DNA from 4 places in the Paenibacillus sp. NPDC056579 genome. Region 2 is predicted to be linked to each of the others. Evidence: riboswitches for the same ligand, from Rfam matches in the RefSeq annotation. Region 2 holds a riboswitch; each other region holds the start of a gene.
What was found. Region 2 has a riboswitch for ZMP and ZTP ahead of pabB (aminodeoxychorismate synthase component I). Riboswitches for the same ligand answer to the same signal wherever they lie in the genome.
Positions count from the first base shown of each region.

Region 1: linked by a shared signal. The riboswitch ahead of ACFQ88_RS25265 (DJ-1/PfpI family protein) and the one ahead of pabB (aminodeoxychorismate synthase component I) in region 2 are both predicted to bind ZMP and ZTP.
Region 3: linked by a shared signal. The riboswitch ahead of ACFQ88_RS00895 (bifunctional 5,10-methylenetetrahydrofolate dehydrogenase/5,10-methenyltetrahydrofolate cyclohydrolase) and the one ahead of pabB (aminodeoxychorismate synthase component I) in region 2 are both predicted to bind ZMP and ZTP.
Region 4: linked by a shared signal. The riboswitch ahead of rpiB (ribose 5-phosphate isomerase B) and the one ahead of pabB (aminodeoxychorismate synthase component I) in region 2 are both predicted to bind ZMP and ZTP.

Region 1 is NZ_JBHTVD010000007.1:67,392-75,447, reverse strand. Features, by position in the region: gene ACFQ88_RS25270 (discoidin domain-containing protein) at 1-3,069, opposite strand, end outside; gene ACFQ88_RS25265 (DJ-1/PfpI family protein) at 3,529-4,116, opposite strand; ZMP/ZTP riboswitch at 4,190-4,269, opposite strand; gene ACFQ88_RS25260 (hypothetical protein) at 4,473-4,643, shown strand; gene ACFQ88_RS25255 (hypothetical protein) at 4,757-5,065, opposite strand; gene ACFQ88_RS25250 (histidinol-phosphatase) at 5,309-6,118, opposite strand; gene ACFQ88_RS25245 (ABC transporter substrate-binding protein) at 6,141-7,457, opposite strand; gene ACFQ88_RS25240 (ComEC/Rec2 family competence protein) at 7,506-8,056, opposite strand, start outside.
Region 2 is NZ_JBHTVD010000004.1:398,165-406,220, forward strand. Features, by position in the region: gene ACFQ88_RS18665 (ABC transporter substrate-binding protein) at 1-370, shown strand, start outside; gene ACFQ88_RS18670 (sulfite exporter TauE/SafE family protein) at 419-1,186, shown strand; gene ACFQ88_RS18675 (alpha/beta hydrolase) at 1,220-2,005, shown strand; gene ACFQ88_RS18680 (ThuA domain-containing protein) at 2,049-2,699, shown strand; gene ACFQ88_RS18685 (SDR family oxidoreductase) at 2,883-3,620, shown strand; gene ACFQ88_RS18690 (helix-turn-helix domain-containing protein) at 3,735-4,667, shown strand; ZMP/ZTP riboswitch at 4,946-5,027, shown strand; gene pabB (aminodeoxychorismate synthase component I) at 5,120-6,244, shown strand; gene ACFQ88_RS18700 (NUDIX domain-containing protein) at 6,281-6,769, shown strand; gene ACFQ88_RS18705 (LysR family transcriptional regulator) at 6,812-7,699, opposite strand; gene ACFQ88_RS18710 (chromate transporter) at 7,807-8,056, shown strand, end outside.
Region 3 is NZ_JBHTVD010000001.1:167,798-175,853, reverse strand. Features, by position in the region: gene ACFQ88_RS00925 (peptidylprolyl isomerase) at 150-1,277, shown strand; gene ACFQ88_RS00920 (class I SAM-dependent methyltransferase) at 1,459-2,322, shown strand; gene ACFQ88_RS00915 (RluA family pseudouridine synthase) at 2,326-3,033, shown strand; gene ACFQ88_RS00910 (ABC transporter permease) at 3,156-3,911, opposite strand; gene ACFQ88_RS00905 (ABC transporter ATP-binding protein) at 3,947-4,675, opposite strand; gene ACFQ88_RS00900 (hypothetical protein) at 4,873-5,097, shown strand; gene ACFQ88_RS00895 (bifunctional 5,10-methylenetetrahydrofolate dehydrogenase/5,10-methenyltetrahydrofolate cyclohydrolase) at 5,264-6,118, opposite strand; ZMP/ZTP riboswitch at 6,181-6,260, opposite strand; gene ACFQ88_RS00890 (MarR family winged helix-turn-helix transcriptional regulator) at 6,299-6,706, opposite strand; gene ACFQ88_RS00885 (hypothetical protein) at 6,959-7,126, shown strand; gene gyrA (DNA gyrase subunit A) at 7,123-8,056, opposite strand, start outside.
Region 4 is NZ_JBHTVD010000016.1:138,707-146,762, forward strand. Features, by position in the region: gene ACFQ88_RS36375 (ABC transporter substrate-binding protein) at 1-498, opposite strand, end outside; gene glyA (serine hydroxymethyltransferase) at 671-1,918, opposite strand; gene ACFQ88_RS36385 (TIGR01440 family protein) at 1,982-2,689, opposite strand; gene rpiB (ribose 5-phosphate isomerase B) at 2,661-3,119, opposite strand; ZMP/ZTP riboswitch at 3,217-3,297, opposite strand; gene ACFQ88_RS36395 (low molecular weight protein arginine phosphatase) at 3,342-3,929, opposite strand; gene ACFQ88_RS36400 (manganese efflux pump MntP) at 4,074-4,637, opposite strand; gene ACFQ88_RS36405 (L-threonylcarbamoyladenylate synthase) at 5,099-6,184, opposite strand; gene spoIIR (stage II sporulation protein R) at 6,310-7,116, opposite strand; gene prmC (peptide chain release factor N(5)-glutamine methyltransferase) at 7,396-8,056, opposite strand, start outside.

The sequences.
Region 1 (8,056 bases), on a different contig from region 2:
AGGATCCTTCACGGTAATGTACGCTGTACCGAAAGGCTCCTGTGCTTGGGTAACCTCAATCAAGTTCGAGCCGGTGGCAGTGACGACAGGAATGGTTGCCGTCCCTTCCGGCAGGGAGGCTTTATAGCTGTATACGGCTGGGTCAAATCCCGAAACCGCTTTGCCGTCTACTTGAATCCCTTCCAGCTTGGGAGATACGAAGACAGGCGGCACTGCACTTGTAGTCGCGCTGAAATCGATCCGCATGGCCGGCTTTCCTTCAAAGGTGCGCTGCGGCCGCAATGCCTCCGATGTGTTATCGCCGATGGAGAGGGTATGGTCCTCCGAAGTAATGATGTAGGTGAGTCCATTGCGCTTCTCGACACGTTCGATTTGGAACATTTCGCGGAAGCCGTTCTGTTCGCTGACCCCGTTCGGATACGCGCCGTTGCTGTCGGGGATTACTTTATAGGCGCCGAATTGCAGCGACATCCACTTTCCTTTCAACGCGCTGCCTTCCGGCAAGTTCGCGTCGGTAATGAGCGCGTCCACATCCGATCCATCGGCGCGACGAACCGCCCCCGTAATCGTTCCGGTATAGGAAGATGTGCCGATGGTCAGCGATTCGCCGCCGGATTGGAAGCCGCTTCCGTTAATCAAATAAGGCTTCGTGAAGCCGTGACGATCATAATGAACGCCGATTCTTCCGTTCAGCGAGTATTTCCCGTCAGCGGTAGCAAAAGGCTGATCCGCCGCCGTACTTCCGGTAATCGCCTCGTTGTTCATATTCACCAGCACGACATCTTCCCGGCCGTTCTTGAACTTGACGGAAAGCGCCACATGCTCCGGATTTGCCTGCTGCAGAGGAACTCTGCTGACGCTGGCAATCGCCGAATCACCGTTCAACGGCTCCATGACACTGATAAACAAGCTGTCCAGGTTACTTTCACCGGGAGCCTCTCGCTTCACAATCAGCGACGGACGCCAAAATTCATAAATGTTGTCATATACTTTGTCGCGGAACGAATGCGGGCTTTTGCCCAAATACACTTGGTTGCTTCCGTCGTCTACCATGAAGATACGCGTTCCAAGTCCGCCATCCTCCGCGTCACGGAAAGTCACATCCCAATTGCCCGGAGACTGTCCCGTGCTCATATCTCTGAACATGCCGTACCAATTCCGGGAATCCCCTTCTTTGACCGGGTCCGTCCATGTTACGTTATCCGGCAGCAGCGGATACGGCTTATCGATTTTTTGCAGCGGGAAGCTCGCTTCGGCCGTTTCGTCGAACTGGGTCGAGCCGTGCAGGAAATATTCATGAGTGCTGCCGCCGGTTACTTTGAACAAGTCGATCACGTATGGATGCTCGGCGTCAATGGTGTTCATGACGTTCAAACGCTGGTATCTTTGTGTGGTGCCCGGGTATGCCCAATTGCTGTATACTTCCGATGCTGCAATGCCGTCTATCCCTGGCTCGTAAAGAGAAAGGTTGCCGTTCGTAAACAGGTGGCCCGGGTTTCCGGCGCCTTGCTTGGTGCTGCGGAATTGATTTTTCTTATTCACCACCACGTTGTTGGTCGCAAGCGTTTCACTTGTGAAATCGCGCGCCGCATTCCGGGAATAGCGGATGCCTCCGAGCAGCTCCTTCCCGAAGCCGAATAACGTGGAGGAGAGCACATTCGGATGAACATGGTTCGCATAATCGTTGAAATGGAGATTGTACTGCGTCTGCAAACGACCGTCACCATCCCCTAGCATCAAATGGCCGTAAGCCGGCAGCAGCTGGGACGTTGTACTGTTACGTTTCGAAGCTCCGCCCTTGGTCGTATCGTCGAACGGAGGCAGATCCCCGTCAGGGAACGCTACCTTCTTCTGCGCTTCCTTGGCACTGGCGAGGAAAGCCGACTGCCTGTCGATCTTCTCCTTCAGCTTCTGCTCTGCTTCCGTTTCCGGCGAATGAATTTGGAAATACGTTTTGATCAGCTGGGAAATCGTATAGTTGGAATTGGCATAGCCCGCATGATAAGAGAACGATTCAGGAAACATACCGTCCCGCTTGAAGTTGTCTCCTACCGTAATATCCATATATTTGCCCAGCCACTCGAGCAGCTCCGGACGGTGAAGCACCGTGGCTACTCTGGAGATTGCTTCAACAGCGCCCGACAGATTGGTGGAAGTATGAACTTTCATAGACTGATAAGTCGTCAGCCAATTGACTACATTGAGGAAGAAGTCGTTCGTAATATGCTCCCGGACATCGTAGCCTTTGCTCTGAGACAGCTCTTGCAATGCAGCGCTATTAAATATTCGGTCAAAGGCGTAGATTTCCCCGGTATGCATTTCGTGAGCAATACCGTTATGGTCGCTGACCCTTTGAATATCCGTATTGTAATAGTCGTCTACATCGTCCGCGCTGATGAACGAAGCCCCATTCTTTTTGGTCATGTAAAAATCCGGAACGGCCGTCGCCCACGCATCCAATGCTATCGCCGCTCTCCGGGCATATTTCTCGTCCCCGGTTGCCAAGTAAGCGTTTGCCAACACCGGTAAATTGTCGGACATGAATTGGGTTTTCTCGTAGTCGATGCGCGCCTGAATCAGATACTTTTTGCCGTTGTACAACACATAAGGAACGCTGACGGTTTTCCCGCTCATTACCTTCACGGATTCATACTGATAGGGGTATTGGCTGTTGTTCGGAAAGACCAGCCCTTTCTTCGTCTGGATCTGGTCCGGATTCGCCGGGCTCCATACCCATCCGTCGCTGCCGTCGAAGGGATCGTTCAAGACGGTGCGCGGGGATTGCTGCGGCACCAGCCTAAGCCACTGCTCGTCCGTATACTGGGCAAGCAGCTTATCGGCGTTGGCTATAGCCGTTTGCAGCTCGGTCGCGCTTGGCGGGAAATACGGGTGCTGGACAGCAGCAGCTGCGGCAATGTTCTGAGATCCGATAGTTGCAGAGGATGCTGCGCCACCCGAGTCGGTTACTGCTCCCATCTCAGCCAAAGCATAGGAGCTAAGTCCGTTTAATTGCGAGAATTGAAAGGCCACAATCATCGCTGCCACCACCGTTCGATGCTTTTTTAACACTAATACCATCTCTCTTTCGTAATAGATTTATGAAAAAGCCGAGGGAACAAAATGTATGAATCTGTCTTTAGCCCCGGCTTTATCGCCGTTTTTCATTTCGCTGTGAAGAGCCTCCTCCCGAATCAGGTCCGGATATCGCAGCTAATCGGATGCTATAAGGGCAACAACTTTTAATTAGAGCGCTTTCATAAAATAGCTGCATTAATGGGCCGATAGTATGCCGTCGCGATTTTTTTCTCATTTTTGCCTCTAAGCTCCCGTTCCGACTTCATTATATTGGTAAACATTAGGAATTAGCTATGAAAAATGTTTACTTCTTATGTGTCTAATATTCACTTTTACTGGAAATCGAATGGGGTACAACAGGTGCATAGTACAAGAAAAGACGCCCCCTGCTGGAGTGCGCCCCGTTTTTGCTCGAATCGTAATTAGTCCTTGTATATCCAGTACATTGGCACATCAGCTGCCTTGTTTGTTTGTGAACGGAGAATAGTAGGGATAATGCATCGCTTCTTGAACTTGACGAACTACATTCTCATTGGTAAGCGATTCTACGAAATAGAGACCGAGATCGATGGAAGCCGATACGCCTCCGCCTGTAAACACATTGCCATCCCGTACGAAGCGCTCCTGAACCACTTCAGAGCAGTAGGGCTCCAGCAGGTCGTATGCGGATGGATTCGTTGTCGCTCGTTTCCCGGTCAAAAAGCCTGCCGCCCCCAAAATTAAAGCTCCCGTGCATACAAACACTTTGTATTCCGCATCTCGTGCCGTCTGAATCCATGAAATGAATTCGGTATCGAATCTGAGCTGCCTTGTGGACATGCCCCCAGGTATAAAGATCAGATCATAGTCGGATAAATCCGGGCACACATGCTTGATTTGTATCGTCAACCCGCGATCATCCGTGATTTGCTCTTTGTTGGAACAGAAATGCCAGGACACATTTTCTTGTGCCTTTAAAATGCCGAGCCAAGTTACCGCTTCATAAAAACCGACCAAATCGAGCGCCGTCATCTTGTCGAACAAAATGTAAGCCATCTTCATTTCAATATCACCTGTCCCTTCATGAATGGAAAATAAAAAAGCATTTGATTACGATCATGAGATCGCAAACCAAATACTTTGCCCAGGCGTACGGCGATATGAACATGTGCTCCCTCGTGGTGATCCACGTTTACGCCAGTAACACATACCAAATATTTACTTTATTGTATGTCAAAACAGCTGAGCATTCAATAGTCCTTATTGCATTCCTGGCATTTCCCTTTCTCTTCCCGACTATTCCTGACGAAAATTCACGGAAAAGAAGGAGCGCCCTCCTCTACAACATAGGATAACCGGATTGGTAAGATATGGAGGTAGCAAAGGAATACATTTTCTAAGAAAAGGTGGAGAACACAATGAAAAAATTTCGTTTTGCAGCGATGGCATTGGCAGTAACAGCAGTAGTGGCACTGGGAGTCTCTGGACTCGGAACCTCCGGCGAGGCGGACGCTATGTATTACGGGTATGTGCCAAGCGGGATGGGAGAAACTTTGGAAATGGCTTACTGGTGGTATTTCCTGAGATAAGAGTGAGCTTGTGCCTTCTAATAGGCAGCACTTAGGGGCTGCAGCAAAAAAAAATCGTCTTTTGCCTTGCGGCAGAAGACGATTTTTTGTCAGATGGTGCCTGCAGGCAGACGTTATCCTTCTACTATATCGGCGACCAGAGCGCTCGCGACCTCTACCATCTTGGGGATTACGGCTTCATTGCTGCCGGATACGTATAGGTCTCCCTCATAATGACGGAATGGAATCTTCGCATCGCCATAGCTCCACATGAAGAAATCTCCCTCAATCGACATGGTGGTGGAGCCCGTCACCGTAAATACGGATGTGTAGGTAAATTCCGGTTCGGACGCGAAATACTGTTTGCATTCTTCCAAAGATATATGTTTTGCGGAATCTTCAATTTGTTGAAATTCTCTTGTAATCCGATAGCGTTTGCTCACTTAAGTGACCTCCGTTAGTGTATGGAATTCGTTCGCCTAAAGCTCTGGTGAGACGGTGTACGTATCTCCGACGAACAAGCAGTCTCGTATCTATCATAGCCGAAACGGGGCGTGAACTCCACTTAAGCGGCCGGGTTTATATCAGGCTGCCTATAGACTTGGTAACGCATATCAGTCTATCGGACAGAGAATCCGCTATTCCCTACAATACAACCGCGCCATCAGGCAGCCTTTTACTCAGATCTATATCATCCTCGAAGGCAAAGGAACCATCGTTCGCCGGCGCCTCCGGAACGCAGCAAGCTCCCTTACCCCGAGCTCGCGCAAAGCCGTAACTACATGCTCCCAGTCGTACGCCAGCTGCTCCGGATCATGAGCGTCCGAGCCGAACGTAAGAGGCACGTTCCGCCATATAAGCAGCTCGATCAGCTCCAAGGACGGAAACCAGGCTTGGCAAGGCTTGCGCAGCCCTGATGTATTGATCTCGACGGCTGCATCCGACTCTGCAATGATGCCGACAGTCTCCTCCCACAGGACACGTACCGGGTGAGGGCACACTCCTTTGACAGCGTCGATATGACCCATAATATCGTATTGCCTGCTGCGGACCGCCTCGTGCAGGAGACGGAGGTATCCTGCATACGTCTCCTCCGGATCGGTATTCCCCTGCTGCCACCTTCTGCGGCTGAACACATGGATTCCGTCTACATAATGGACGGAGCCGATGATATAATCGAGCGGATAATCCGCGTAGATCCGCCCGTAAGCCTCCGCCCAGCCCGGAATATAATCGGACTCCACCCCGAGACGGACGTCGATGCGTCCCTTATATTCCTCGCGAAGCTGGGCCATCTCCGCAACATAGCGCGGAAATTCGGACTTCGCCATCGTCATATCCGGTACGGGCCGGTCCTCTTCCCGGTGGAAGAACGGACTGTGGTCCGCCAGTCCGATCTGATCCAGACCGAGAGCGACGGCAGCCTCGATCATATCTCTTAGAGAGCCTTTTGCGTGTCCGCAGCGCTCGTGATGCGTATGATAGTCTATTTTCATAGCATGAGTCCGCCTTAGTAAATCAAGGCTTCTCCGACTTGATGTATTGCGTTATCGCCTCTTCCGCTTCGCGCAAGGCGGTGTTCACGTCTTTCTTGCCCTCGACGTATTCTTTGAACTTGTCTACGACAATGCCTCTCGATTTCGTATAAAAATTGGAATATGGCGGCGAGGCGGGAGCCGGTTTGCTTTTGAAAATACTCTGGATCTTCTTGTCCTTGAAAGCCTCGTTTCCTTTCAGGAATTCGGCGTTGAACTTAGGGTCCTTCATCAGAGGCAGCTTGCCGGCCCTCGAGCTCATTAGCTGTACTTCGTCGGAGAAAATAACCTCCATCGCGCGCATGGCGTCATCCTTGTGCTTGCTCGATTTGCTGATGGCCGTCACGTTAATATCGTAGGCTCCATACAGATTCGGCCGGCTCGAGTAGCTCGGATACTGGGCGACATCCCAATTGAGCGACGGGTCCGCCGTCAATTTATCGAACAAGTTAATTGTCGTCAACATCGCGACGTTTTTGTCTTTCGCAAACCGGTCCGTGACGCTCCCTTTCATAATGCCTTCCTTCGGCGTATTGCCCCGGATATCGTAAATTTTCTTGCCGGTTTCGTACACGAGCTTATACGGCTCGCTATTCACATCGGTCGTATCGGTCCGGCCGTCTACGATACCCAAGGATAGAGGTGTCAGCATGCGGGTCAAATAATCCGGATCGAGCCCAAGGTACTGGGTTCCTCCGTCTTCTCGCGTCACCTTTTTCGCCAGCTCAATGATTTCGTCCCATGTCATTCCGTCCTTCGGATAAGGAACGCCGAACCGGTCAAAGATGTCCTTGTTATAGTAGGTGACGTAAATTTGCACCCAGTTGGGGAGCCCGTACAGAAGCCCGCTCTTGGTAGCCGCCTTGACACTGTCGAGCGCACCTTGATCGAATCGTCCCAAATCCATATTCATTTTCTTGGCCAGAGGGGTAATGTCCTCGAACAAGCCCATATCGTCATACTGAGGCATAAGCCCGTTCCATACGGAAATGAGATCAATATCTTCCCCGGCGGCGAGCGCCTTTTCAATAGATGTATTCGGCACAAACTCCAAAGTAATATGAGGGTATTTCTTCTGTACCGGCTCCTGGAACAGCTTCTTGAAATCGGCTTCCGTCCAGTAGGCTTGCGCCTGGTACATTTTCAGCGTGACGGGCTCGAACTTTTCCTGCTGCTGCGGCGGCTTGGTCTCTGCAGTCGGTTCTGTCCCTGTGCTTTGGCTTGATGAACATCCTGCTGCAAGGGCTGCGGTCAATAAGATCGAGAGACTTACGGTCATTCCTTTTCGAATAGGATACATGATATGAACTCCTCGCTCAAAAAATGGGGTAAGGCCATGCTAACGTGATCATTTCTTGAAATCCGGGTAGTCCTTTTCGGTAAAGACATTCAGCTTCTTTCCGTCGGATGTGAGCAGCACTTGACCATGAAAGCCCGTTACATACGTTTGGATGTTGTTTTTTTGATAATTCAGCAGCTGTTTGAAGGTGTTAAAGTGGTCGTAGCTGATGACGGCTATACGGGGCGACACCGCGCTCAGCCAGGACTGCGACGAGGAAGTGGAAATGCCGTGGTGCGGGGCATCCATGAAATCCGCCTTCAGCTTATCGCCGTACCGTTCGATCAGCTCCATCTCCCGCTCCCTGTGGATGTCTCCGGTGAACAGAAAGCTCGTGTCCTTGTAAGTCAGCTTGAGCACCATGGACGCGTTGTTCACTTCATCCAGCTCAAAGGTCTTGATTGCTCCCGGCAGCTCGCCCTTACGCGGATTCAATATTTGAACATGCACCTGCGGACCAAGCACAAAGGTATCACCCTCTTGCAAAAATTCCGTTTTGATGTTCTTGAGCTGCACTTGCGACATTGCATTCCGATAGGAAGCCCATATCGACGCCTTCG
Region 2 (8,056 bases):
ACATGTATTTGCCTTATCCAAGACGAGCAAGCACCAGGATCTGGCGTTTCAAGTCATCCAATATTTAACCTCCTCGGAGGAGCTTCAGGGGAGTTTTGTCAAGCTGGGACGGGCGCTGCCGGCAATCCGCAACGACAAGCTGCTCCAGCAGTTCGGTTCGGAGTATCCGCTTTTTCAGACGAAAAATATAGCCGGCGTATTCAAAAGCACACCACGACAGCCGCACAAAGCCCATAAATACGATGATATCGTTCGCTCCAAGCTAAGAGCTGCATTCGCTGATCATTTGGCAGGGAACATAGATATTAATACGGCTTTGCGGAGGGCGGAAGAAGAGGCCAATAAAGAAATCGAAGCAAAGAAGAAATAGTTCTTGAAGTTTAGTCTCTGTAATGGAATGATGAAAGAAGGGTTCTGCATGGTTGTATCCGCACCAATTATTCTAGTTATGTTCGCTGCCGGCCTGCTCTTGGGCTTCGTCGGAGCAGGCGGCTCAGGATTCATTATTGCCATCCTCTCCACCGTGTTCGGGTTCCCGATCCACACTGCGCTTGGGACCGCACTGGCTGCTATGCTCTTCTCATCGGCTTCCGGCACGGTCAGTCATTACCGCGAGGGGAATATTACGCCTCGGACCGGCATTATTGTCGGCTTAGCAGGGGCAATCGGAGCATGGTGCTGCTCGCAATTATCGGTAGGCATCGATGAAACGAAGCTCCAATGGATGACAGCCGGCATGCTGTTCTTATCAGCCATCGTGCTATGGATAAGAATGGGAATTGTCAGCAAACGCAGCGCATCGATGATGGAGCACGCCGCCATAACGGCCGGCATCGGCTTCTGGTTCCGCGCTATCGCAATCGGCATCGTCTGCGGTGCGTTATCCGGACTTTTCGGGATTGGATCAACGCCTTTTATCCAAATCGGTCTGATCACGCTGCTCAGAATGCCGATTAGCCAAGCCGCGGGAACGACGATGCTGATCATCATACCAATTGCCCTTGCGGGAGGGGCGGGATTTTACGGGTCGGGACATCTCGATCTGCTGCTACTGGCTGAAGTGCTGGCCGGTATTATGACAGGGTCCTATGTCGGCGCTAAATTTACCAAAAGGCTCCCGCTGGTCTATTTGAAGACAGCTATGGTGGTCACTCCGTTCATCGGAGCCGCACTGCTGCTATTCTAAATCTGCCGTTTATAAGAAGGAGGAGGGAATCACGTGGCACTGATCCATGTTGAATTTTATTCAGAAGTCTTGGCGTTGTCCAGCTCGATGGACGTCATTGTTCCGCAGCAGCTCCAGAAGCAGCCGGAACGGTTCAAGCCGCCGTACCCGGTATTGTATTTGCTGCATGGCGGCTCCGACAATCATACGAATTGGCAAAGAAATACCGCGATCGAAAGGTATGTCGCCAATTTGGGGCTAGTCGTCGTAATGCCGGCGGTCCAGTATAGCTTCTATTCCGATCAGAAATACGGATTGAATTATTTTACCTTCTTATCCGAGGAGCTTCCGCGGCTGGTGAAGCAGTTCTTTCATGTATCGGATCGCAGGGAAGACACGTTCGCTGCGGGGTTGTCCATGGGGGGCTACGGCGCATTCAAGCTAGGCATAGTATGCCCGGACCGGTATGCCGCCGTAGCCAGTATGTCGGGGAGCCTCGATCAGCGCAGCCGACTCACCGGTGAACCGTCGCTGCCCAACTCCGTCATGCTGCAGATGGCCAAGCATACCTTCGGCTCCGTGGAAGAATATGAACATAGCGCCAATGATTTGGCCTATGTGCTGGAAACGCATCTTGCCAATGGCAAGCAGCTGCCCAAAATGTATCAAGCCTGCGGTACGCTGGATCATAATTATGAGATCAACAAGCGGTTTTACAGCCAATTCCAAAACCGGCTGGATTTAACCTACACCGAGGCGCCGAATCGCGGTCATGAGTGGAATTACTGGGACGAAACGATTCAACAAGTGCTGGAATGGCTCCCGATAAGGGGTAAATAAAAGTCGAAAAACCAAAGCCTATGCCTATAGGAGGTCGAAAAGCTTGAAGGTAGCCGTTTTCTGCGACGATCGCTGGCATCCGGCGAACACTGTTCAAACTGGATTGAAAGCGCTTGAATTAACAGGCATTGAGTACGAATTTATGCAGAATGACTCCGCTTGGTCGGCTGAAAGAATGAGCGAGTATCCCGTTACGATTCTCGCCAAATCGAACTGCCGCTCGGCCAACGATCCGAGCCCCTGGTTAACTCAAGAGGTACAGCTGTCGTTTGCCGACTATGTGGAAGGTGGCGGCGGGCTGTTCGTAGTACATTCAGGAACCGTCGGTTACAAGGATGCTCCGATGTTTCGCCGGCTAGTCGGAGGCGTGTTTGTACACCATCCGCCGGCATGTGAGGTAATCCTTCGGCTGGAGCCGGAAGCGCGCGTTGCAGCCAATGCTCCTTTAGGGCCTACGGCCGTCATCGAGGACGAGCATTATTTTGTCGAGCTGGACGACAGCCTCGCGGAGGTGTTTATGACCTCTGAATCGTTACATGGCCGGCAGCCGGCAGGATGGATTCGGCGCCAGGGCAAAGGGAGAGTTTGCGTAGCTACACCAGGTCATTTTCCCTCTGTGTGGGAGAATCCTTTTTATCGGATGATTTTACAATATGGCATTGGCTGGTGTGCCGGGCATGAACATAGAGGATAATCCGAAGGGCAAAACTCCATTTCTGTTCTGACGGGGTATCTGCAATGCAATTCGTTAGCTCTCACACCCCACAGATAAGGAAGTGCAGAAGTCTATTAATGGAGAAGCGATGAACAGCGGGGATTGACTGTTACAGGATCCCCCCGAGAAAATATCATCCTGACGACAAAGGAGACCATTGCTATGCAAACCGCACTAGTGACCGGTGCCGACCGCGGGCTGGGACTGTCTATTGCCAAGCAGCTGGCTGAGCGGGGCTGGCTCGTATGGGCTGGAAGCTATCTCTCCGATTGGCCGGAGCTTACCGAGCTAAAATCGCTGTATGGGGACACCATCAACATCGTAAAGTTAGATATTGCTTCGGATGATTCCGTTAAGCAAGCGCTGGAGACAGTGAAGCTTCACAGCGCCCACCTGGATATGATCATTCATAATGCAGGCGTTTCCAGCCGCTTGAATAACCGGACCATTATGGAGAGCCAGGACTATGATGACATGCTGCGCATGTATAATGTCAATGCAATCGGCATGCTAAGAGTAACCAACACATTTCTCCCGCTAATGGAAGCAGGCAAGCATAAGAGGCTGTGTATCGTTTCGTCCGAGGCGGGCAGCATTAGCCGAAGTCAGCGAGAGGCATGGTATGGCTATTGCATGTCCAAAGCCGCCCTGAACATGGGAGTCAAGCTGTTGTTCAATTCACTCAGACCGCAGGGCTACACGTTCCGGCTGTTTCACCCGGGATGGATGAAGACATACATGTCGGGTCAGAAAAATATGAATGCTGAGCTGGAACCGGACGATGTAGCTGCCTCAGCCTTGTCCTACTTCTTGAATCCACGGATCTCCAATGTAACTGGGGATGTGGAAGAAGATCATCTGGCGATGCGGGATTGGAAAGGCAATGACTGGCCATGGTAATGAAGGGAGCGGCCGCATATCGGCATCAACCGGTAGCGGCTGCTTTTTGCTGCTTTTGCCGGGGGTGTGATCTTTTTTAGAAGCCTGTTTTGGGGGATTAGGGAGGGGAGAATCATGGAATATACTTATAAAGTCATACCGCTTCAGCAAAGCTTGCCCATTCGCCTAGTCACACATCGCAAATCAAGCTACAGCTACCATTGGCACAAGGAACTGGAAATCTTCCTGGTTCTGGAAGGGTCTATTCATATTAAAACAACGAAGCATCGGTACCATGTATCCAAGAACGAAATGCTCATTATGAACTGCAATGAGATCCACGCTTCGGAATACGCAGGGGTCAATACTTCGGCTTTGATTGTTCAGATCGATTTATCCTTTTGCAAGCCGTTTGGCTATGATTTTACCGAGCTTTATTTTGATCCTGCCTTCTTGTATGATAATGGAGAACCGAATCCTGTCCTTACCGACATAAAACGGCTTACCATTCAAATAGTTCTAGAGCTTTTCTATCAGAAGTCAGGCTATCATAATGAAGTGATGGCGTACATCCATCTATTGATCAGCCGGCTGCTGCGAGAGCTTCCCTACACCCAACGAGATGAAAATGCCGAAGCGTTGTCGGAATCCGACTTTCTAAGGCTGAACCGGATTTTGAGGTACATGAACGAAAGCTATAAACAGTCGATTTCCCTGAGGGATTTCGCCAAAGAGGAGTTTCTGAACGTTTATTATTTAAGTCATTTTTTCAAACGCAAGGTGGGTATTACGTTCTCCGAATGCTTGAACCAAATTCGTATCCAAAAAGCCGTGGAGCTGTTAATGTCGGACAAATCGGCCAGCATGATGGATGTAGCGCTTGCCGTCGGGTTTCCTAATGTCAAATCGTTCAATCGAACGTTTAAAATCAAATATAAGATGACCCCGTACCATTATAGAAAAAGCCAGCTAACCGGCGAAAACCGCAGGGAACCGACGGATACAGAAGTGTTTGATCCGCAAATTATTAGCAGGCTCGAAGAGCTGCTGCATCAGATTAGGTTATAAATTGCAATACGGAAATGCTGTTATTGACCGCGTGCTTGATTGTGATATACTGTTGTTCGCAACACCAATTTATTGGTACGGAAAAGTGGCCGGCGATGAACCAAGGCGGAGCGTTTGTCACATAATGTGGAGAAGCAGCCGCGGCAAGGGTTCCTTATGTTAATATAGGGTAAGAATATAACCAGATATAGTTTAAGGAAGTTACCCTATACCAGGAAAACTGTGATATATTTCTTATAATAAGCATTGGAAAGTGAAAGCAATACCTAAATCAAGTATTCGATATGTGTGACTGGCGTAAATGTGGTGAACCACAAGGGAACACATATTCATATATCGCCGTACGCCTGGGCAAAGTATTTGATCTAATTAAGGATCGAATACTTTTTATTTTATTACGGGGGCTGCTCGGATGGGCACCGGCAATACCAGAGAAGAAAGAAGTGGAGCATATGAAACATAAACCAACCGTCATCATGGATTTTAATCAGAAAAGATTAACATTTGAGAAGCCCTTGCAGATTTGGCAAACTCATAAACTGGAAAACGTGGATGAGATTTTCGAAAAGGTACAGGAGGCTATCCAGGATCAGTATTATGTAGCAGGTTATGTCTCCTATGAATGCGCCCCCGCTTTCGATAGCCATTTCAGCGTTTGTGAGCCTGATGAAGAGTTTCCATTAGTATGGTTCGGTGTCTATGAGAAACCAGTAGAAGAGGTCGACACAGGGGAGAGAGGGGAGTACTCTGTTTCGGAATGGATAGCAGGTACAAATCGTGCAGAGTATAGCGACAACATTGAAAGCATACATGCGGCGATTGCCAGAGGAGAAACATACCAAGTCAACTATTCCACGCGGTTGAAGGCATCGTTTACTGGTGATGACTTAGCCTACTACGAAGATTTGCGGGATGCCCGAACGAATTATTCCGCATACATAAATATGGGGCGCCATCGGATTCTCTCTGTTTCCCCGGAGCTTTTCTTTCACTGGAACGGAGATCTCATTCGTACGAAGCCGATGAAAGGCACCCTTCCTATAACGGGCAGCAAACAAACCTTGTTCGAATCGGAGAAAAACCGCGCAGAAAATGTGATGATCGTGGATCTGCTTCGGAACGATTTGAATCGGATTGCCCAAACAGGCACGGTTAAGGTTCCCAGACTATTTGAAATCGAGGAATATCCCACTCTATATCAAATGACATCGACCGTTGAAGCGAATACGCAGCCCGGGGTTACCCTGTTCGATGTATTCCAAGCTATGTTCCCGTGCGGTTCAATAACCGGAGCACCCAAAATTTCCACTATGAAGCTCATCTCATCCTTGGAAAAGGAGCCCCGTCATATCTACTGCGGCTCTATTGGGCTTGCCGTACCGGGGGAAGGCATCACATTCAACGTAGCCATCCGCACAGTCCTTATTGATTCACTTGCACAACTGGCTGTGTATGGAGTAGGCGGGGGAGTGATCTGGGATTCAACCGCTGACGACGAGTATGAGGAGATGCGAACGAAATCCAAAGTGTTGACCTACCGGAATGCCGGATTAGGCGACAAGCACAAGCATAAGTAGCGGGTGTCTTTAATAATAAGTAAGCTGGTGGTCAAAGTGAATTATGAGTTTCCCGGTGCTTTACCTAATCAGAATATAATCCTAACGAAGCAATGCCTTATCGACGAAGTTAATTGCGTACTGATTTTCGCCTTCTTTGAAGGGAAGCTGGTGCTTGTCAGACATCGCAGCCGAGGCTGGGAATTGCCTGGCGGCATGAGGGATGAGGGGGAATCAGTTACACAAGCCGTTGCCAGAGAGATGTATGAGGAGGCGGGCGGAGAGCTCGAATCGATTGAAAGAATTGGACAATATTTAATATTTGAACACTCCGAGCTTGCATTTGTGAAAAATATCTATATCTCAAAGGTGAGCGTTCTAAGGGAGCTGCCGAGGGGATATGAAACAATTGGAGTCATGCTGTTAGACACCATTCCAAAGCAGGATGAAATGATGAATGATCCCGCATTTAGCCCATTAATGAAAGACAATGTATATCTGATCGTGTCGGAATGGATTAAGGATCATCCGTTTACCCAATCCTAGGCCTCTCTCTTTAGCCTCATCATACGGATCGGCTCAAAAATGTTAAAGACCAGGTAGCATCGTAGATTCTATGTGATTGAGCAGGGTCTTCATAGGTGTTGTCATGTATTTATCCCGATGGCGTACCGCAATCAATTCATTCTTCAGAGAGAGGTCTTGAACAGACAATGATATTAATTTCCCTTGCGATAGCGGCTCATGTACAAGCACATCCGGCAAAATCGTGATGCCGAATCCAGCCTTGGCAGCCTCTATTAAGACAAGGGAATTTACGCTTGTCCATGCGGGCTGTGCGGTATGTCCGGACAAATAAAGCACGCTGTCCAAAGTATCGCGGATCGCGCTCCCTTTCTCTCGCAGTAATAGCTTTTCAGAGCAAAACTCTTGTAGTGTCAGCTCCCTACGAGCGAGGGGATAGTCCGGAGCGCACACGATGTATAACGGATAGTGGGCAAATGGGGTGCAGATAAAAGGTCCTTGGGGAGCCGCGCCTTCAACCAAAGCGATATCCGCTTTACCGTTCCGTAATATTTCAATGGCATTTGCTGTACTGACCACATCCACATTGACCGGGATACCGGGCCAATCTTGTTGAAAGGCATTCAATATTGCAGGTAACCAGAACGCAGCAATGGTTATACTGGAAACAATGTGCAGGGGGGCGCGCTGCTCCAAACAGTGGATACGTGCATCTAAAGCTTCGCACGAGGATAAAATCGGTACAATTTCCTCGAGCAATAAACGGCCGCTTTTTGTAAGCTGAACGCTTTTGGAAAGTCGGTCAAATAATGCTGTCCCTGCCTTTTCTTCCAGTTCTCGTATTGCATGGGAAACTGCGGATTGAGTGATATATAATCTTTCCGCAGCCCTGGTAAAATTCCCCGTTTCAGCTACTGCACGAAATATTTCAAAATGCCGAAGCGTCATCATGGATGCTGCTCCTTTCATGAATAAAACTAATCATTATTGCAAAATAATATCATTTTACTAATAGTGTATCAACCTCCATAATGATAAGCAAACAGGGAGGTGATCTGATGATAAGCCAAAGAACCAAGCAATATTTCTGGCTTATTGGTATCAATTTGTTTATCAGCACATTTACATTTGGCGGCGGATATGTCGTTGTTCCGATGATTCGGAAGTATTTTGTATCAAGGAAAAAACTATTCAGCGAAGATGAGCTCGTCGATATGGCTTCAATTGCACAGTCTTCGCCTGGAGCAATCGCAATTAATCTGTCAACGCTCTCAGGGTATCGGGTAGCGGGGAGGACGGGGGCGACTG
Region 3 (8,056 bases), on a different contig from region 2:
TTCGACCTCTTTTTCCATTCCAGGCAGGAGATTCCTAATCCACTTAGAATAACTTGTAGAAGACCATATCACAACTTTGACAACTGACATCGACATACTCGACGCAACAGTTGCAAGTACATGAGCTTGGAAAGGATGAAGAAAGTCACATGAACGACAAGGTAAAAGGATTGCTGCTTGGACTATCGCTAGGCACGCTGCTGACAGGAACGGTTGCCTATGCGAGCGGAACCCAGATTGAAGTATATTTTCAGAACATCAAATATATGTTTGACGGTTTTGAGAAAAAACCGGCCGAAGATCAAGGACAAGGCTTTATTTACAACGGCACCACGTATGTTCCTCTCCGGTTTGTGAGCGAAGCGCTTGGCAAGGAGGTTCAGTGGGACGGCGATACCCAGACTGCATGGATCGGGAGAAAAATCGACAGAAGCGCGGTTATCGCTACTTACCCGGGGGGCCAAGTGACCCGTGGCGATTATGAAACATATTTGGCCATCATCCAAATGGCCGATCCGCAGCAAAAAAGCGCAGAGCAAACCGACGCCTACAAGCAAAGTGTTATTAACCGCATTGCCGGCTCGCAAATCCTGCTCGACAAGCTAAGCGAAGAAGCGAAGGCGGCGATTCCTTCCGCGGTGGATGCGCAAATGAAAGGAGCCGCTAACTTCCTGCAATCGAACGCCGAAGAGATGAGCAAGCACGGCGTTACCGAGGAAGATATCCGACTGTATGTTCGCGATGGAGTTATTCTCGACAAGTGGCTGCAGTCGTTTACTGACGAAGCCGGACTTAGAGCCGCTTACGATAAAATGGTTGCCGCTAATGATGAGAGTGTCGTGAAGGCTTCGGTCCGCCATATTCTCATTATGAACACGGATAAAGATAAAAAACCGCGCACCAAGGAAGCCGTGGCCCAAATCGTGAAAGAAGTGCAGGACAAGCTTCGGAACGGCGAAGATTTCGCAGTGCTGGCGAAGCAGTATTCGGAGGATATGGGCTCGAAGGATAACGGAGGCCTATATAAGGATGAGCCGATAACCCGTTGGGTGGAAGCGTTCAAGAAGGCCGCCCATACGCTTGCGCTGAATACCGCCAGCGATCCGATTGAGACGGAATACGGCACCCATATTATGCGCGTGGAAGCGCGGGATTTCATCCCCTATGCGCAATTTAACGATACCCAGCTGGCGGAGACCATCATGGACTCTCATTACCAGCAGTTTATGAATAGCGAGCTGCCTTCCCTCCTGCAAATCGTGGAAATACCGAAATAACGGCTTGCGCTTAAGAACTCCTGCAAAGTAAAGCCTTGGCTTGGGAATCAATCCGAATCCATTGCTTATATTGGTAAGAAAGACCGGCGGTCTCCCTCCGGTCTCTTCGTCATGGCATTGCACGTGCAATTAGTGTAAAATGTGGTAGATGTATATTGACAGAAAGAAGGTACCCGAATTCATGTTTGCTGCACACGATTGGAAGGATTACGAATTAATCGATACAGGGGATGGAGAAAAACTGGAGCGCTGGGGCAACATTGTGCTCCGCCGGCCGGACCCGCAGATCATTTGGCCGCTGCCTAAAGAGACAGGCCAATGGCGGGGCGCCGACGCTCACTATCATAGAAGCTCCAGCGGCGGCGGCCAGTGGGAGTACAAGAAGGAAATTCCGGAGCGTTGGACGATTTCGTACGACAAGCTGTCGTTCCACATTAAGCCTACCAGCTTCAAGCATACCGGTCTGTTTCCTGAGCAAGCCGCCAACTGGAGATGGATGATCGACAAAATTCAAGGCTCAGGCCGCAAGATCAAGGTGCTGAACCTGTTCGCCTATACCGGCGGGGCAAGCGTCGCTTGCGCCTATGCCGGAGCGGAAGTATGCCACGTTGACGCATCCAAAGGGGTCGTTCAATGGGCCAAGGATAACCTGCAGCTGTCGGGTCTCGGAGATCGTCCCGTTCGCTTCATCACGGACGACGTATTCAAGTTCGTCCAGCGCGAGCAGCGTCGCGGAAGCAAGTACGACGCTATCATCATGGACCCTCCTTCCTACGGCCGGGGCCCGAACGGAGAGACGTGGAAGCTCGAGACGAATCTGTATCCGTTCGTGGAGTCCTGCATGCAGATCATGTCGGACAGGCCTTTGTTCATGCTGATCAACTCGTATACGACGGGAATTTCCGCTACGGTATTGAAAAATATTTTGGCCATGTCGATGGGCAGATCCTACGGCGGTCAAATTACTTGCGGAGAGATCGGCTTGCCGATCACCGCATCCAAGCTGATGCTGCCATGCGGCATTTTGGGTCGTTGGGAGGCGTAGCCGATGGCGCCGGCCTCTCTTCCTTCCGTTCCCGTGCTGTATGAGGACAATCATATCATCGTCGTCGTCAAGCCGGTCAATGTTCCGACGCAGGAGGACAACTCCCACGATCCCGATCTGCTTACGATGATAAAGCAGGACCTGAAGCACCGGCATCACAAGCCGGGCAACGTGTATTTGGGGCTCGTCCACCGCCTGGACCGTCCGGTAGGCGGCGTGATGGTATTCGCCAAAACGTCGAAGGCCGCTTCCCGGCTGTCCGATGCGGTTCGTACCCGGTCCATCCGCAAGGTTTATACGGCGGTGATCAACGGCAAGCCGAAGCAGCCGCAGGGCACCTTGACCCACTACTTGCTCAAGGATCCGAAGACGAATATGGTTTCGGTCGTACCGCCGAACAAACCCGGCGCTAAAGATGCCGTTCTTGATTACCAGGTGCTCGATCATCAAGAAGGGCTCTCGCTAGTACAAGTCGAGCTGCATACAGGCAGACCGCATCAAATCCGCGTGCAGTTCGCCGCTATCGGCTGTCCGCTCGTAGGGGATCAGCGGTACGGAGCACATTTGACCAAGCCGGGACAGCAGATCGCCCTTTGGTCAACGGAGCTCAGCTTCGAGCATCCTACGACGAAAGAAACGCTTCGCTTCAGCTCCAAGCCGCCTAAAGCTTACCCGTGGTTTCTGTGGGCCGAACGAATGCAGCTGCAATGAGAAAACTATGCTCCGCAGCCCCATAGCGGAAAAAAAGCCTAACGACAGCCTTTTCGGCTTCGTTAGGCTTTTTCAATTCGACAATCCATTTCGACGAATAGCGGCAAAAGGCTCCAAATTATTCACGAGCTCATCGGCTTCAGCCTGTCACCCTCCGTAAACCACAGCCGATAGCTGATCAAGCTCAGCACAATGCTTGTCAGCGCAGCCGACGACACCAGCGCAAACATAATGAGGATCTGGTATCGGACCGCTTCAACCGGGTTCGCGCCCGCCACGATCATCCCGGTCATCATGCCGGGCAGCTGTACGAGTCCTACCGTCTTCATTCCATCGATGGTAGGAATCATGCTCGCTTTGACCGAGCGCTTCAATGGCTCATGAATCGCTTGACGCGTCGTCGCTCCAAGCGACAGCAGCGCCTCGATCTCTCCTTTGGAGGCGTCCACCTCCCGTATCATTTGGTTAATGAACAGCCCGGAAACGATCATGGCGCTCCCTATGGTAATCCCGCTCATTGGGATAATATATTGAGGCGTCGTTTCGATGATCCGCAGCCCAAGCAGCAGTGCCATAGTCGACGCTTCGGTGATCGTAATGGCGATGGCGATTCTCCAGCGGATGCCCTGAAGCCCCTTCCCTCTGCTCCCTGCATTCCATGAGGCTACGGCAATCATGGAGCATAAAATAAGAAGAAGAAAAACAGGATTTCGCGCGTTAAACACAAATTGCAAAACATAGCCTATCAACAGCAGCTGAACGGCGGAACGTACCGTGCCTATCGCAATCTCCTTGCTGAGGCCAAGCTTTTGCCACATGGATATAAGGATAGTAATCGCAATAAATAGCAGAGTCAATATTAGTGCCGTATTGGACATGCCGCTCTCTTCCTTCCTGTTCCGTACCCCGACGGTTATTCATCGTCCCGCGGAATGAACTGCCTGGCCGCCTCCGTCACCGGCTGGTTGAAGAAAATACTCGTTTCGCTGTTCTCCATCAGCGTATGCTCAGCCATAAACCATACCCGGTCACTGGTGTGACGCGCTTGCTCCAGATCGTGAGTCACCCAAATCATAGCGGTCCCTTCGTTCCGATGCCACGCAAGCAGCGTCTGTTCTACAGCCTGCTTGCTGTGCAAATCCAGGGATGCCGTGATCTCGTCCAGCAGCAGCAGCTCCGGCCTGAGAAGCAGTGAGCGAACGAGCGCCACGCGCTGCTTCTCTCCTCCGGACAGGTCGGATGCACGCTTGCCCCAATTCATGCTGCCAAGTCCTACGTCTTGGAGCAGCTTGTGAGCCAAGGCTTCCTCGAATGGCTGCCGATGAAGCTGGCTTACCGCCCGCAAATTATCCTCTACGCTGCCGGGGAGCATGACGGCGTGCTGGGCCACATAGCAAACCTGCTTCCTCCACTCCTGGGGCGTCCACTGCTGCTGGCTCCTCTCCTTGAACCATACCGTCCCCTCGTCGGCTGCATCCAGCATGCCGATAATTCGCAGCAGCGTGCTTTTCCCTTGTCCGGACAAGCCTAACAGAGCTACGATGGAAGGCTCCATGATTTGAGCGTTAACATCGGCAAATAATAGGCGCTGCTCCTCCTGTTGGCGAATCTTTTTCTCCAGCTTCCGAATTTCCAGTAACATGTATCGTTCACATCCCGATTCCCTCTGTTCAATAGTGTCCGCACCCTTGCGTCCGTTTGACGACTTGTCTATTATAGCGCATTTCCAACACTTGGTGCATGAGAAGTTGAATACGACTCAAACTGCGGCGGATAGGGTAATGATATAATAATCCGACGATTCGTCAGAAGACTTCCCAAGCTTAGGAGGAACAAGCGATGGCTAATGATAAGAGAAACTTGATAGAGGATTTGTTGTGTTTAAGAGTCAAATGGAACCCCGGCAGCGAATATCCCCTGAAAGCGCAGGCAGCCTGGCTAGAGGCCGTGGAACGCGCGGTGGAAGCGGAATCTAAAGTGGAACGGCTTCTCCAATCCATAACCGAAAAAGATAGGGAGATTGAACGGTTACGCAGCCTGGTTCATGGTGTGCCCGGGAGCTGAGCTTCTTTGGGAGCCGAATGGCCATCGAGCCGACCGAACCGCCCAGCGATAGCGGCAGCCGAACAAGATTCAGTTCATGACGTATCTCCCACAACAGAAAAAACACCCAAGCCTTTGCCCGGATCCGAACGACCGCACGAAGGCTTGAGTGTTGCTTGGCAAGGAGTTATACGGCACACGCGCTTGCTCTCTCTGCCGCATCCACTGTATGTTTGAGCAGCGTGGCAATCGTCACAGGACCGACTCCTGCAGGGACCGGTGTTATGGCGCTCGCCCTGCCAAGACAAGCGTCATAGTCGACATCCCCGACGTTACCCGGATTATACCCGGCATCCATGACGACCGCGCCCGGTTTGATCCAATCGCCCTGAACGAATTTCGGCTTGCCGACGGCAGCCACAACGATGTCCGCCTGCTTGACGATATCAGCCAAGCCGTTCGTTTTGGAATGGCATATCGTCACCGTCGCGTTCCGGTTAAGCAGCATAAGAGATACGGGCTTGCCTAGAATAGGGCTTCTTCCGATGACGACGGCATGCTTTCCTTCCAACGGCAGCTGATACGCATCCAAGATAGCCAGTATTGCCGCTGGCGTACACGATGGATACAGACCGAAACCGAAAGCGGTCTGGGCGAAGCCCAGCGTTGTGACCCCGTCCACATCCTTCTCGATAGCAATAGCCTCAAAAGCCGCCCGCTCGTCAATGTGATGCGGTACGGGATGCTGAAGCAATATGCCGTGCACGGTCGGATCTGCATTGAGCTCCCTTATTACTGCGAGCAGCTGCTCGGTGGTTGTTTCCCCGCTCATCTGAATCCGTTTGGATTCCATGCCAAGCCGTCTGCAGGCGTTGCCTTTCATTCGGACGTACGTTTCAGAGGCAGGATCATCGCCTACCAGCACCGTAGCCAAGCACGGAGTTATCCCCTTGTCCGTCAACCGGGCGATTCGCTCCTTCAGCTCCTCTTTGATTTCGCTTGCTACACTCGCGCCATCCAAAATCATGCTATTAGTTTCCATAACCATCCATCCTCTCGGCTTGAGTAATGTAAAAACGCAAAAAGGCAAGGGATACGATCCCTTACCTTTGCCCAGGCGTACGGCTAATGTTTCTATGTGCTCCCTCATGGTTACCCATGTTCCGCCAGTTACACATAGCTTATGTACGTATATCATAACGCTATTTTCAATCAAGATCAACTAGGCGTTCGCAACTTTCCCCAATAAATATACCAGTACCTGCTGATTGTGGGAGGAAATCCGGCTTAAATAATTTTGCAGGAAATGATCCCGAATCTCTTTTCCGCGCTGGCATTCGGTCTTCCCTTTGTCCGTTACCTGCACCCAGACGATACGACGGTCCTTCTCATCGCGCTCCCGCGTGATCAGCTCCGCCTTCTCCATCCGGTCGAGCAACGTTGTAATGGCGGCCGGCGTCGTAGCCAAAAACTCAATGAAATCGGAAGGCTTCATTCGCTCGTGTCCCGATAGCAGCTCCAATACGGTCAATTGTCCTTCCGTCAACGTTGGCGCGAGCTCCGTCTCCATATGATTGCGCAAATCTTTGGATAGCTTCCACCATAGCTTAGCAAATTCGTGAGTAACCACAATTCATCACTCCTGCATCTACTTTTATTGCCTTCGTCCGCACTTGCTCCAAGATCGGTAGTACCGTCACCATCTGTGCTGTTACTAATATTATACCACTGACAGCCCAAGGTTTAAAGGTTAACGCTATAAATATTTTAAGACATTAATCGATAAAAAACAGGCACATTAGACCTCATTCAACATATATTGCATTATGGGCACATGAGGATCGGCGGAGCTTGTCAATTCATGCGAAGGAGCGATGCGGTAATGGAAGCGTGGAAGCAGATGATCGGAGAGAAAGCGCTGCAGAAGGGCATAATAAACGACCCACAATGGCTGGAGAGGCTTGATGATTCCATGCCAGTGTGGGCCGTCCTTGAAATGTTCATCCAATTAATAGAAAAAATGGAGCCTAACTACAACAGCTACGATTAATCCACCTTCAGCAGGTCGACGATCAAATCGGTCTTAGGCACTGAAATGACTTGTCTGCCTGTAGATTTGCGCTGCTCGATCGGTGTAGCTTCGGACGAGAAGGACATTCTCTCTCCGCTCTGCAGAACGGCCGTAAGCAGCAGCTCCTCCTTGACGGTATACGCCTTGATAAGGACGTCGCCGTTCGGTCTTACCCGTTTGCCTTCCCGGAACTCGAACGTGAAAATTCCTTTACCTCCCCGGCCTTGAACCGGATAATCCAGTATGAGAGAGCGCTTAGCATAGCCAAGGTCGGAAATGACGAGAAGCTCTCCTTCCTCACCTTGAATCCATTCGGCACTGACAACCTCATCGTCGTCCTTCAGCTGAATGCCGCGAACGCCGCCGGCTGCTCGTCCCATTGGATTAACCTCATCTTCCCTGAACCGGATCGCCATCCCCTGCTTCGTCACCAGCAAAATATCCTGGTCGTTCGTACTCACGCGCACATCGATGATCGCGTCATTCTCCCCTACTTTACAAGCGACGATACCGTTCGAACGATTCGTCATATATTCCTTCAGCTCAGTACGCTTCACCTGTCCGCGCTTGCTGACGAAAACAAGCGATTTGCCCGGATCGTCAAAGTCGCGAAGCGGAATGACGTTCACAATACGGTCATCCTTCGGAATCGGAATGACATTGACGATCGCCGTTCCGTTCTCTTTCCACTTGTACTCGGGAGCCTGATGTACCGGAAGCAGATAGTACTGGCCTTTCTGCGTAAAGATCAGCAGGTTGTCGAGCGTATTGACCTCCAGCAGATATCGGACGTAGTCGCCCTCCTTGAGGCCGGTCTTCTCCAGCTCGCCGCCCGAACGGGTGAACGAGAGCTTGCTTGTCCGCTTAATGTACCCTTCATTGGACAAGGTGACGAAGACGTCCTCCGCC
Region 4 (8,056 bases), on a different contig from region 2:
GAAAATATCTTTGTTGTAATAAATCGTAGACGGGGGAACGAGCACAGGAATCCCGTAGATCGCATTGCCTCCGGCCTGCTTCTTCGCAGCGTCCACCATCGTAGGCTCGAGTCGGCTGAGATCATAATTAAACTTTTTGATCTGCGGGGTGATATCGTATTGAAGCTGGTTCTCGATGAGTTGGGCGGCTACCGTTCCGATCGACGTATAAAGGATATCAATTTTTTGGCCCGCGGTCAGCAGATCCTGGATTTTACCGCCAGCGATATATTTGAAGGTGATGTGAGGATATTTTTGCTTCATCGGATCACCGAACGTCTTCATGAAATCCTCTTCGCTCCAGTCTTGAGGAAACGGATGGTACACAACGAGCTCAATCGGGTCTCTTTTGGCTTGAGGCTGCGGGCTGTCTGTTCCCGTTGTAGCTCCTCCTCCGCCGCAAGCGGATAATAAGGCCATGCAGATAGCTGGTACGATCCAAAATGCTTGTTTACTCATCATTGACCACCCCTTATAAAAATTAAAACAAAAAATAAAGCGCTTTCACAACTACATATTATATGCTATTTTTCCTTATTTAGGAATATACAAAATTCAATTACAGTTGCATGAAGTTCAGCAATGCAAAAAAGAGCCGGCGCCCTTAAGCGTCGACTCTCTTGTGTTATTCTTAGTAAGCCAATCCAGGATACAGCGGGAATTGAGCGGTCAAATCTTTCACCATGCCGCGCACTTTGTCATGAACAGCGGCGTCGGATGGGTTTTTCAAGGTCAAAGCGATAATTTTGGCGATCGTTCTCATCGCTTCCTCGTTCATGCCGCGGGAAGTTGCAGCCGGTGTACCGATCCGGATTCCGCTTGTTACCATAGGCTTCGCCGGGTCGAAAGGAATCGCGTTTTTGTTACAAGTCACGCCTACTTCGTCGAGCAAATGCTCGGCGTCTTTACCGCTGATGCTCAAGCTGCGCAGGTCGATCAGCATCAGATGGTTATCCGTACCGCCGGAAACAAGATCAATGCCTTCGGCAATCAGAGCTTCGGACAACGCTTTGGCATTGTTAATCACGTTTTGCGCATACGTTTTGAATTCAGGCTGCAAAGCTTCACCGAACGATACCGCTTTGGCCGCGATAGTATGCATCAGAGGACCGCCTTGCGTTCCAGGAAATACGGCTTTATCGATAGCTGCAGCCCAAGCTTTGCGGCACAGGATCATACCGCCGCGAGGTCCGCGAAGCGTTTTGTGAGTCGTTGTTGTTACGAAATGAGCGTAAGGAACCGGATTCGGGTGCAAGCCTGCAGCAACCAGACCGGCGATGTGAGCCATGTCCACCATGAACAATGCGCCTACATCATTAGCGATTTGAGCCAAAGCTTCGAAATCGATAATGCGCGGATATGCACTTGCACCGGCAACAATCAAACGAGGCTTATGCTTGAAAGCCACTTTGCGCACATCATCATAATCGATGCGGGAATCGGATTCGCTTACTCCGTAAGCAACGAAGTTGTACAAAAGACCGGATGCGTTAACAGGGCTTCCGTGAGTCAAGTGGCCGCCATGAGCCAGGTTCATACCCAATACGGTATCTCCAGGCTGAAGTGCCGCCAAGTAAACCGCCATGTTCGCTTGAGCGCCGGAATGAGGCTGAACGTTCGCATGCTCCGCACCGAACAGCTCTTTTGCGCGATCGCGTGCAATATCTTCAACGATATCGACGTACTCGCATCCGCCGTAATAACGGCGGCCCGGGTAACCTTCCGCATATTTGTTGGTAAGAACCGTACCCATAGCTTGCATAACCGCTTCACTTACAAAGTTCTCCGAAGCTATCAGCTCGATTTTATCGCGTTGACGGCCGATTTCGAGATTCATCGCCTCAACGATTTTAGGGTCTTGCTTGCGTAATTGTTCCATGTCTAATGTCCTCCTTAAAGTTCGGCTTATAGGGATGTATCATTCCAATTAAGACTAATCAATTTAGCTGCAGGTTTCCGTGCCGTTAGCCGGAACTTCTTGGGCAGTATAAACCGCCCGCGCTCCGCCGATGAGCTTTGGTCGGGTAAACGCCATTTGGACGGACGCCTGTCCGATCTGGCGAATGGTCGGTCTAACCGGAACGGCTACCCGCTTCAGATGCATGCCGATCAGCGTGCCCCCGATATCGATTCCCGCATGAGCTTCCACCGTTTCGACAACACACGCTTGCTCCAGCTTCTTAAAAGCATAGGACGCCATGGCTCCGCCCGCTTTGGGTACCGGAACGACCGATACTTGCTCCAGACGATATTCCTTCATTGCCTCCCGCTCCAGCACAAGCGCCCGGTTCAAATGCTCGCAGCATTGAAACACAGGGTAAAATCCGACCTCGGCCCGTACCGCCTGGATGGCGTCGAACAAATGCCCGGCGACCTCTTCCGTTCCGGAAGTGCCGATGTGCCGGCCGATCACTTCGCTCGTGCTGGTACCGAATACGATCAGCTGTCCCCGCTCGATGTTACCCGCACGGATAAGCTCGCGCAGCACCTGCTCCAGCGCAGGACGTATCGAAGCGATATCCCACGCGCCGTTATCTGCATGACTCAAGTCTCCAGAGCTTGCTGCTGCAGTAGAAACGTCCGAATTGTTCACTTGAATCGCCTCTTTCATCAAGCTTCCGTTACGGATGAATTGCGTACTTGTCTTCAAGCGCCTTGACTTTATTAATGCGGTTTTGGTGACGTTCTCCTTGGGAGAATTCGGTTTCGAGCCAAATTTTGACGATTTCCTGCGCTACCCCCGGCCCAATGACACGCTCGCCCATGGACAGCACATTCGTATCGTTATGCTCGCGGGTTGCTTTCGCCGAGAATAGGTCGTGAACCAACGCACAGCGAATGCCCGGTACTTTGTTGGCCGCAATCGTCATCCCGATCCCTGTTCCACAGATCAGAATCCCTTTGTCGGCTTGACCGGATACAACCTGGTCGCATACGGCAATCGCATAGTCGGGGTAATCGACCGAATCCGTACAGTTGCACCCGACGTCGGCTACCCGATGCCCTAACGATTCGATAAATCCGATCAATTCATCCTTCAGACGTACTCCTGCATGATCTGCTCCAATTGCAATGTTCAATGTCTTTCGCCTCCTGACTGTAGTTAGCTTCATTATAACCGAAAGATGGCAAAAAAACGAAAAAAGAGCAATCGAGTGCTGCGGACAGCACATCGACGCTCTTTGCCCAGGCGACCGGCCGTATGTCCCGATGCTCCACTGTGGTTAAGCCCACTCGTCGCCAGTTACATCGGGTCTTGTAATGTATCTTTATCATAGCGGAAATAAAGGCAGGTGTAAAGCCTAATTGGCTTGTGACTTTAGCTTTGCAACCAGCTTCAGCAATGCCGCTTCGATTTCCTCCGCACACTCTCGGTACAAGGACAAAGAACCTCCGAACGGATCGGCGATATCGTAATCGGGAAGCTTGCGCTCCAGCGTCAATATTCTCGCCCGTTCCTCGTCCGTCACTTGCTGGGACAGCGCCCGTTTTACCTGCAAATCGGCGATAAGACTCTCCATTTCCGCAATCAGGTCGGCGGCGTTCGGATCGTCGTCCACATATTCTTTCAGCGTATAGATTTTATCGATAAACTCCGGGTAACGTCCGATGGCGTGCTGTTTGTGGCCCGACGTCATGGTCAGGACGATATCGGCCCATTCAATCAACGATCTTGACAAAGTGCTGGAGCTCATGCTGCAATCCGAACCGGTCTCCTTCAATATCGCAGCGGCATGACGCGATACGGGAGCTCCATCCATCGCCGACACTCCGGCTGACCGCACCTCGATATGCGGTAATTGATGTTCCGCCAGCAGCCGCCGCATTAATCCTTCGGCCATTGGACTGCGGCAGGTATTGCCAGTACAAACGAATAAGATTCGATTCATAGGGATCCCTGCCTTTTCTTGTATAAGGATAGGCTGCATAGAGCCTTACCTCTCTATTGTACCTCAAAATCGCAAAAATAGGGACTATCCGGTTAACCAGCCCGAGCCAAAGATCGGTAGCTTGACTGGCGGCGAGGCTGGCTGCTAGAACAAGAAATGAACTCCGAACGCCAACAAAATAACACCGCCCATCGCTTCTCCGTATTCTCCCACCCATTTGCCCATCTTGCTGCCCAGCATCAGACCGATTATGGACATGAGCCCTCCGACGGAGCCGAACATCAGCACGGTCAATACGACATCACCGGCAAACATCCCGAGCGACACTCCCACGGAAAAAGAGTCTATGCTTACGCTAAGAGCGAATAAAACGATGCCCCATAACGTCCGGTGGTCGATGGATCTCACTTCATCCCCTTTTAGGGAGCTGTACACCATATGGATACCGAGCAGCAAAAGCAGGGCTCCGCCGGCTTTGGTAGCGACCCCGCCCAACAAGGAGCTCACGTAGCCGCCCATAAACATCCCCATTAACGGCATCAACATGTGGAAAAGAGCAATGACGAAGCTGAGCTTCAATATGTCTAGCTTCCGGATTCCCTTCATGCCGATCCCGATGCCCAGCGACAGCGCGTCCAATCCCAGGGCAATAGCCATGATCAATATCGCGATAAATTGCCCCACCATTAGCGGAGATGTCCAATCCATCCACCCTCTACCCCCTGTCCGTTCCTAATCAACATATGCGGACGAGTTGGGAAACATGACTTGTCTGGGAATTTGGTGGGACAAAGGTGGAGCCGCGAACGGTAAAATGACGGTAAAAGCTGACCAGCTTACGATGCGAGTTTGCTAAAGCAAACCTTTAGCTATTTCCCCCCGTTTCTCACTGACATTTTCGGCAGTTCGCTGCGGGATTATACCTGTACCAGCGCCTAGACTTGGGTTATCGCCAAGCGGAAAAAAGCCGGTCTCCATTAAGGGAGCACCGGCTAGACTTCAATTTGCTAATGCGCGCGAATCTCAGGATGACTTTCGAGCTGCGCGGAGGTTAGTCAAACGCCATAGAATTCCGCGTAGATAAGGAATGCTCTAGGCTTCTATGACACGATCCGCGCTGCGTGGAGATCGGTCAAGCCCCATAGAATTCCACGTAGATAAGGAGTGCTCTAGGCTTCTATGACACGGTCGCCGGCCGCCTTGCGCAGCCGGTTCATGATAGCGGCCCCGATGCCCTCCTCGGGGCAAGTCTCGGCCAGGATGAAGCTGATCCCCGCTTCATCAAATTCGCGCAGCGCAGCGTACAGCCCCTGCGCCACCGATTCCAGGTCGCCCAGGCTGCCGCAGGCGACGACTCGATCCGCGCGCAGAGCGTCGGCGTGCTCACGGAACGTGAGGGCACCGGTACGCTCCCCGCGCGCACGGGCTGCATCGAGCTCGCGTTGGATGCGAGCGAGCACCCGTTCAGGCGCATCGCCCTGAACGAGCGTCATGACGCCGCGCGGCGCGTAATGCGTGTACTTCATCCCCGGCGAGCGCGGGGCCGCCGCGGGTTCAGCGTGCGCGGACGATTCGCGCACCTCCACACCCGGCAGCGCTTCGCGAAGCTGCGCTGCGGTAATGCCGCCCGGCCGCAGGATATGGAGCACGCCGCGGCCACTAGCTTCCTCCGGGCCGGCAGCGGCGTACTCCACCACCGTCGATTCCAGGCCGACGCCGGTCGGCCCCCCGTCGACGATGGCGTCGATGCGGCCCGTGAGATCCTCCAACACATGCTCGGCGTGTGTTGGGCTCGGCCGGCCCGAGCGGTTCGCGCTCGGCGCAGCTACGGGACAGCCTGCAGCGGCTATAAGCTGCAGCGCAACGGGATGGTCGGGCATGCGCAGCCCGACCGTAGACAGCCCCGCGGTGACAAGCGGGGACAGGACGCCGGGACGAGCCGGCAGCACGACCGTCAGCGGTCCCGGCCAGAAGGCGTCCAGCAGACGCGAAACGGCCTCATCCGGCGGAAGCGTCAGTTCCTCCAGTTGAGACCGGTTGGCGATATGTACGATCAAGGGATTATCCGACGGCCTCCCCTTGGCCGTAAATATTTGCTGCACCGCTTCCGTCTGTCTGGCATCCGCTCCCAATCCGTACACCGTTTCTGTCGGAAAGGCGACCACGCCGCCCTGCTGCAGCACAACCGCCGCCTCCGCGACGATGGCCGGATCCGGATTCCCGGCTGTTACCTTCCAGTATGTCGTCATCGTCATTCCATCCTTATCGCGATAAGTTTCCCTCTGTATCTTTTGAATACCGGGCTCTCGCTTTACCTAGCGAGCCAGCATGCTATTAATCTTTGTGGCCGATGTGGCTTCGGCTACTTTCCCCTGCTCAATTAAGCAAACATGGAGCCGATTTTTTTCAGTAAGTCCCACAAAAAGAAGCGAATTTCCGGCTGTGGAGTCTCGTCATCAACAACCACTACAGCCGATTTGCTGTCAGTAGAACCCTTCGAGCCTTGAACCGTTTTGGAGTCGCTGCCTTTACTAGCATCGCTTGCCTGCTTGCTTTCGGTTTTAGTGCCTTTTCCGCTGTCAGCTGCTGCCTTACTGTCGGCTTGCTTCGCTTCCGGAGCGCTTTTGGCTTGAACCTCGTTCGGGCTTTTCGCAATCGCTTCACTATCTACAAAGCATAGCGGCGGGAACAGCACACACCACCAGTTTTGGCCTTCCGCTTCACCGATCGAAACGCGAAGCGCTTCGTAGTTGCCTGCAGGATAAACCAAATTGCCGTACATTTTGGTCGGAAACGGAACCATCCCAAGCTCTACATGATAGGAATAATCAAAGCCGTTTTTGCGCAGCGTTTGCCCTACCAGCTCGTTCAATTCCGGCAAATGGGCCCTGACGGTTTCTCTCGCCGCTTCAATAGTTTGCGGACCGGTAACCCATTCGTTCATTTGAGCGACGATAGCATCGCGAACCTCGCGCTTGATCCATTGATCGGACGGCGAGTCCGAATTAGCCAATATACGAAGACGGATCGATTCGTCAGGAATCTTGCCTTCCGAGCTGCCGGTTGCCGATACTGCAGCAGACGCATAAACGACCGTATTTTCACGCTGTGCTTCCCAACAAGAGATTAATAGAATAATTGCAAATGCTATATACAAATAATGAACTCGGGATGTCCGCTTAACCATGGTCCGTTGCCCCTCTCCATTCGCTTCATAGTGACTAGTATGGACGGAATGGAGAAGGTTTAAACCTATCAATCTATTTTTTAACTCTATTATTTCTTAGATAACTTAGAGAGAGAGTACAGATTCCGAGACGGTCTAGATCCTCTCACAAGCTTCAAGCGAAGGATTCTGGACTAGATCATATCCCGTTTCGGCTTCCCTCCCCCTGCTCTTCTTTTTTGGGGTCTACCCTACCCTCTTGCCCACGGTTTATTTACTCATTCGGGCAAGCAAAAAGCTTCACGGATGGTTTACGGAGATGACATGGCGGTTAATCCCGGCCAAATCCGGCACAATCCGGATTTCATCCCAGGCCGCTGCATCCGCCAGCATTTGCGAGACAGCTTCGGCCTGGCCGATGCCGACCTCGAGCCCCACAAGCGACGGCAGCGCCGGAAGCTGTGCCAGCTGCGCAATCAGCCGACGGTACAGCACAAGCCCGTCCGCCCCGCCATACAGCGCGGAAGGCGGCTCGTACAGCCGTATCTCCGGCTGCAGTCCCTCCTCATCCGCCTGCGGGATGTACGGCGGATTCGATACGACCGCATCGAGCTTCAACCCCCGCTCGATGTAAGGCGCTAGCAAGTCTCCTTCCACGAAGGAGACCCGCTCGCCAACCCCGTTCAGCTCCGCATTCGCTCTTGCCACCGCCAGCGCAGCCGGCGATATGTCCGAGCTCATGATGCTCCACTGCGGGCACTGCACGGCGAGGCTCACGGCAATCGCCCCGCTCCCGGCACCGATGTCGGCGACAAGCGGGCTTGTCTTGCGGTCGCCTCCATCCTGCCACAGCTGCTTGCCGAGCAGCACGATCTGCTCGACCAGCAGCTCCGTCTCCGGCCGTGGAATCAGCACGGCCGGGTTCACCTTGAAGGGGAGCCCATAAAATTCCTGCTCCCCT